DNA from 2 places in the Oceanobacillus timonensis genome. Region 1 is predicted to be linked to the other one. Evidence: predicted binding sites of a transcription regulator. Region 1 holds the regulator's gene; the other holds the start of a gene.

What was found. Region 1 encodes NrdR, which represses ribonucleotide reductase genes. Its sites were predicted from a motif close to AACACNATATATNGTGTT; they were not measured.
Region 2: the regulator NrdR is predicted to act here: its motif matches at 1,178-1,195, upstream of B7E05_RS12905 (vitamin B12-dependent ribonucleotide reductase).

The regions. Positions count from the first base shown of each region.
Region 1 is NZ_LT800497.1:2,175,572-2,179,159, reverse strand. Features, by position in the region: gene B7E05_RS10595 (replication initiation and membrane attachment family protein) at 1-1,260, opposite strand, end outside; gene nrdR (transcriptional regulator NrdR) at 1,282-1,755, opposite strand; gene B7E05_RS10585 (cytosolic protein) at 1,772-2,158, opposite strand; gene B7E05_RS10580 (glyceraldehyde-3-phosphate dehydrogenase) at 2,410-3,441, opposite strand.
Region 2 is NZ_LT800497.1:2,639,763-2,643,350, reverse strand. Features, by position in the region: gene gcvPB (aminomethyl-transferring glycine dehydrogenase subunit GcvPB) at 1-508, shown strand, start outside; gene B7E05_RS12910 (rhodanese-like domain-containing protein) at 585-959, opposite strand; gene B7E05_RS12905 (vitamin B12-dependent ribonucleotide reductase) at 1,255-3,588, shown strand, end outside.

The DNA.
Region 1 (3,588 bases):
CACTGCCGTTTTGGATGATTTCTTTTTCCGATTATTGAACCAGTCAGGAACAACTTCTTTTTTATAGTTATTGTTATAATTATTCGTTTTCCGAGGTTTATTTTTGGCAACTTTATATTTTTCCTGTTCCCGTTTAGCAAAATTCATGGCCTCTTTTGCTGTTTTTAATCCAACTCTGGACCAATGACCGGCAATAGTTTCCATGTAGGCTTTTGACAGCTTCATATTTGATTGCAGCAGTACGTAGTGTATAAGTACATTCATGACCGGAGCAGGCAAACCTTGTTTTGTCATTACTTCACGAACCACTTTGATATCTTGTTCGGAAGCACGATTTCCATCTGACAAATCCTCTAATAGTTGTTTTGGAGAAATTGTCTCCAGCTCATGAATTAACTGCTCTTCTTTTGTAGCAGGTTTTTTCACTTCAGGCTGCACATCGGACGTTGCCATTTTGTCATTTAGACGAATCGTCTGTCCATTATTACGGGATACAAACATATCATGACAAGCTGACTTAAATTCTTCCTCATTCAACTGATTATCCTCATCCAACGCCCAGAAAAGTGCTTTTTCTATTTCCGCACTTTCTGCATCATATAAAGTCTTCATCTGATAAATAAGTCTTTTATTTGCAGGATGAAGCACATTTTCAACTGGAATAAACCGCTGGCGGAGTGATTGTTCAATCCAGGAAAAATCCATTAAATCAGACTCTGTGCGTTGATTATCATATTCTATATTATTATTTAGAGTAGCAGTTTTAGGAGGCGTCACTGTATCAAACACGTCATTAAAATCTGCTGTCACTTCTTCCCCATAAGGATAGCTGTCCTTGACATAACGTGCATAAAGGGCATTGTATTTCTGTTCCCCGATATGATGCAGTAACAATTGGGACAACATTGCTTCTCTCAGAAACTGGTCGGGAGAAAAAGGACGTTGTATACGATACGTATAATAGTCTCTGCTTTCTTCCCGCCGTTTATAAGTCTTCAATAATCCGATAGCTTCCAATTTTATCCGCGCACGGTAAATATCATCCAGCGTCAGGTTCAAATAAGTCATTAATGTATGATGCGTCTGAATCTGTCGGGTATGATCCACCTCATAAAATAACGTATAATATAAAGAAATTGCCTGAATCCCAATTAAAGGCTGGTAAAAATGTGTCAAAGAAGCATTGAAATCAATGGAGGGCTGTTCATCCATCACAACTTCGTACCCGTCAACAGGAAGAATTTTTCCGATTGCATTCATTCTAATCCATCCTTTTCGCTGTTATTCTTCCTCTGTTTGTTTATCTGTCTTAATAATTTCTTTCAGCTCGTCCAAAAACACAGTGATATCCTTGAATTGGCGGTATACCGAAGCGAACCTGACATAAGATACTTCGTCCACTTCTGCCAGTCTTTCCATTACCATCTCGCCCACTGTATGACTGGATACTTCGGAATTTCCTGCATTCCGTAAATTCTTTTCCACTTCTAACGCAATATTTTCTATCGTATCTACCGCTACCGGACGTTTTTCGCAAGCTCTGATAATTCCTCTTGTCAATTTTTCCCGTGAAAATTCCTGGCGCATGCCATCTTTCTTTACTACAATAAGCGGCACTTCTTCAATCCGTTCAAAAGTGGTAAAACGAAATCCGCACCTTTCACATTCCCTGCGTCTGCGTATGGCTGCTCCTTCTTCTATGGGGCGGGAATCTAACACTTTCGTATTTTTGTTGTTACAATTGGAACAACGCATTTCGTTCACTCCTATCTCAATGACCTTCTATCTCTGGTAACTGTTCATTTATATACCGATATATTTTCTTGATTACCTTATCACTGTAACCAAAATCGACGCGGACAGCAGTTTCTGTGGTTACGGAAAAATCAAGTGCCGTATGATATGGCCGAACCATAATGACTGTAGCTATAATCAAAACCTTTTTCCCGCGCTTACTGATTGCACTTATCTCTCCATGCTGTTCCGAACGGGCATGAATGGAGAAATCAGGGTCCGCATTGAAATACGCCTCCAGTTCCTCCAAAACCGCATGCTTTTTTGCTTTATAATACCTGGTTTTTAAATCTTTATCTATATGATAATCGCTTGTTTCTGCATGATTATTAAAAAAACGTTTCACTTTATCTCCCAAGGGCATATACAAACACATCCTGGTTGTATCATTTTAGGTAAATCCAAAAAAACTCGATAATTCACTTCTATCTATCTTATTTTAACATGATTTGCGTATTTAAACTATTAGTGAATGTTAAAAGGCTATAAAAAAAGGATGGTTGCTTCAGTGAAATGCCATTTTCTTTCATTTTATGTAACAGAAAAAATTCAAAAAGATAATAGGAGAAAGAGCCTGTGCGGGAGCATTCTCTTGCACAGGCTCTTTCTCCTATATTATGATGTTAAGCTTACATTTTGCTCTAATCTGAAGCCAACATAACTAACTAAATCTACAACGCGTTTGGAATAACCCCATTCATTATCATACCAGGCAATAATTTTTAACTTATTATTATCCATCACGATGGTTGAAAGCCCGTCTATGATTGCTGAATAAGTGCTTGTCGTATAATCAATGGAAACTAACGGTTCATCTGAATATTGAATAATGCCACGCATCCTTCCCTCTGCGGCCTGTTTGAAGATGGCGTTTACCTCTTCCTCTGTCACGTCTTCTTCAATATCAATCACCAAGTCTACCAAAGATACATTTGGTGTCGGCACACGTAGTGCCATTCCGTGCAATTTTCCTTTGAGACCGGGCATGACTTCAGCAAGTGCCTTCGCAGCACCAGTCGTTGTCGGAATAATGGATTGGGTACAGCTTCTCGCCCGGCGCAGGTCTTTATGCGGATTATCAATATTCTTTTGATCGTTTGTAAATGCGTGTACGGTCGTCATTAAGCCGTTCTTTATGGTAAAGTGATCATCAATAACTTTGACCACAGGAGCTAAACAATTTGTCGTACAGGATGCATTCGAGATGACATCATCTGCATCTGGGTTATAATCATGTTCGTTAACACCGATGACAATGGTCTTGTCAACTTCTTTCCCTGGAGCGGTAATCACTACTTTTTTCGCTCCTGCCTGCAAGTGACGCCCCGCGGCCTCTTTTGTCTTAAATTTACCGGTTGCCTCAACAACAATATCAATCCCTAAATCTTTCCAAGGTAATTTTTCAGGTTCTCTGGAATTGACTAAAAGAATTTCTTTCCCATTAACAATCAATTTATCCGGTAACGCTTCCACATTACCTTGAAAAGGACCATGGACACTATCGTATTTAATAAGATGAGCCAGCGTTTCCGATGGGTAACTTGCATTAATAGCTACAACGTCTAAATGATCCTCTTCCATCGCTTGACGAAAAACCATTCTGCCAATTCGACCAAAACCTGTTATTGCAATACGCGTCTTCTCCATAAGCACTTTATTCCTCCCAATAATGTTATACTTTTTATCTTTTGTTGTAATTAGTATAACACATATGCAAGAAAGTGTGTCATGAAATATAAAAAATGTTTCCTACTTATTTTAGCCAAAAAACACCATCCTCCCTTCAATAAGATC
Region 2 (3,588 bases), 460 kb from region 1:
CCGGATAAAACCATTCTACGGTAATTTTGGTATTAACTTACGTGCGTATACGTATATTCGGACAATGGGGGCAGAAGGATTGAAAAAGGTTAGTGAATATGCTGTGCTCAACGCGAACTATATGATGCGCAAATTGGAAAAAGCATTTCAGCTGCCTTATCCGCAACATTGTAAGCATGAATTTGTGCTATCAGGGAGTATTCAGAAAAAATTGGGTGTTCGGACACTAGATATGGCAAAAAGACTATTGGATTTTGATATTCATCCGCCAACCATTTATTTTCCGTTGAATGTGGAAGAGGGGATGATGATTGAGCCTACAGAAACAGAGTCCAAAGAAACGCTTGATTCCTTTATTGACAGCATGACCCATATCGCAAAAGAAGTAGAAGAAGAGCCGGAAATCGTCCAAGAGGCGCCGCATCATACGATTGTAAAGCGGATGGACGAAGCAACAGCAGCACGTAAACCCGTTCTTCGGTATGAAGAAGCATCTTATAACAAATGAATCCATAATAAAAGCTGACTCAGATAATATCTCTGAATCAGCTTTTTTATTTGAAAGCATCTCGTGGCGCAATCATTTATTTTTTTGTTTTAATTTTTCCGGTCCACTTTTTAAATCCGCCTTTAAGCTGATAAATGTCACTATATCCTTTTTTATGCAATAGCTGGGCAGCTCTGGCAGAACGGCTGCTGTTTTGGCAATACAGGTATATAGGCTTGTCCTTCCGCATTTCAACAAGTCTTTGTTTCATTTGCGTAACCGGTATATTGCGTGCTCCCAGAATATGGCCTTTATCAAATTCCTGGGGCTCGCGAACATCAATTAACTGTGCTTTACGGTAACCTTCTATAAATTGGTCTTCTGTCAGTACATGTAAATAAGTGCGTTGTCTATAGAAGCGAAAAATAGTAATCGCAAGTAAAACAACTAGAGCAATGAGTAAAATCGTCATTTTATTTCCCCCGTCTATCTTTATATTCTACACCTTTATTATATGGGTAGTGATTTTATTTTTCAAAGTTTTTATTTGGCAAGCGGATAGTTATCATAAAAAAACAATCAAAGCGATGTTTCTTTGCTGTTTTTAAGGGAATTAAAAAGGTAACAGCTTTTAAAAAAACACTTGCTTTTCTGATAATTAACTAGATATTGTGTCAGAATAATGAAATGAGCACTATATATTGTTTTGTGATAAAGAGATATGATAAACTGATAAGTAATCAACCGTAAGACGAGGAGCGATAACATTGACAACCCATTTAGAATCATTAAGACAGGTTCATATTGATGCGCTTAATGAGGATATAAAAAAATTCGAAGCTGTCCATCCAATTACAGAAGAAATGCATATCACGCATCAAGGTGTGTCCCGATTAGTTATGCTGGATCGGTATGCATTTAAAGATACAGAGAAAAAAACATTAAAAAAAGGTGATTTTGTCGTTCTGACTGTCAAAGCAGATCCGAAATTTCCAGCACGCGGTCTAGGTTTTATTATAGATATAAATTGGGAAGATAACAAGGCTGAAGTAGCTGTTGAATCGGGTTATGTAGGAGTCTTAGATAAAGAAGAAGAAAGAGAGAAGGGAATAATTACGCGCTCTCTTGATGTGATTGAAAAGCCTCTGGAAATTTATTATGAACAAATTGCCAAAAGAAATGCGACAGGGCTTTCCGAAGTAGAGGAAACAGAAGAAAGAAAAGCCAGATCATTTGATGCGTTCTATAATCAATTGGCATCGATGAACTTTATTCCGGCAGGGCGTGTACTTTATGGAGCAGGTGCTGAAACAGATGTAACATATTTTAATTGTTATGTGATGCCGCTTGTAAAAGATTCCCGCGAAGGAATATCGGATCATCGCAAACAAGTTATGGAAATTATGTCACGAGGCGGCGGAGTAGGTACAAACGGTTCTACCTTGAGACCGCGTAATACCTTAGCCAGAGGAGTTAACGGGAAATCTTCCGGCAGTGTTTCCTGGCTGGATGATATTGCTAAACTGACAAATCTGGTTGAACAGGGCGGTTCCAGACGCGGTGCGCAAATGATTATGCTCGTTGATTCGCACCCGGATATAGTTGAATTTATCATTTCTAAAATGCAAAATCCGCGGATTTTGCGCTATTTAATCGAAAATACAGAAGACGAACAAATAAAACAGCTGGCAAATGAAAAGCTAAAATTTACTCCGCTGACAGAGACGGAATTTGATTTATATCAGGGAATTGTCAATTATAAAGCAATACCTGGTCAAGGCGGATTTACAGATGCTGCCATGAAACAGGCGACGGATAAACTGCGTGATGGAGGAACTTATTCCGTTCATAATCCGGAATTTCTAGCAGGCGCTAATATCTCCGTTTGTATTACAAAAGAATTTATGGAAGCAGTGGAAACAGACGATTATTATGAACTGCGCTTTCCAGATGTGGAAAATTATACAGCAGAAGAAATGAAAGCTTATAATGAACAGTGGCATGAAGTAGGGGATGTCCGTAAGTGGGAAGAAATGGGCTATGGCGTTCGTGTATACAGGAAAGTAAAAGCGAAAGAGTTGTGGAACTTAATCAATATTTGCGCAACGTATTCTGCAGAACCAGGCATTTTCTTTATTGATAATGCGAATGATATGACCAATGCAAAAGCGTATGGTCAGCAGGTTGTTGCAACAAATCCTTGCGGAGAACAACCGCTTGCACCATTTTCTGTTTGTAATTTAGCTGCTGTTAACCTTGCTGAAATGGCAGATAAAAAAACCAAATCGGTAAATGTAGAAAAATTAAAAGATACGGTAGAGACTGGTGTACGGATGCAAGATAATGTGATCGATGCAACCCCGTATTTCTTAGCTGAAAATAGAAAGCAGGCTTTAGGCGAAAGACGTGTCGGTTTAGGTGTGATGGGACTGCATGATTTATTAATTTATTGCGATACAGCTTACGGCTCAGAAGCAGGGAATAAGCTTGTGGATCAAGTATTTGAAATCATTGCAACAACAGCCTATCGCACATCTATTGAGTTAGCGAAAGAAAAAGGAAGTTTCCCGTTTTTAGTTGGTGAAACAGAAGAAGAAACAAAAACGTTACGTGAACGTTTCATACAAACAGGTTATATGCAAAAAATGCCGGCTGATATCCAGGAAGGCGTGTTGGAATACGGCATTCGCAACTCGCACTTGCTTACTGTTGCTCCAACCGGAAGTACAGGTACGATGGTTGGTGTAAGTACAGGCCTTGAACCGTACTTCTCGTTCTCTTATTACAGAAGCGGACGATTGGGCAAATTTATTGAAGTAAAAGCAGATATTGTTGAGGAATATTTCAATGAGCACCCAGAAGCAGTAGGTAAAGATTTACCGGATTGGTTTGTGACTGCAATGGATCTGAGCCCTGAAGCACATGCTGATACACAATGTGTCATTCAGCGCTGGGTTGACAGTTCCATTTCGAAAACAGTAAATGCGCCAAAGGGATATACGGTCGATCAAGTAGAAAGCGTATATCGCCGTCTCTATAATGGCGGTGCAAAAGGCGGTACTGTTTATGTGGATGGAAGCAGAGATTCCCAAGTCCTGACC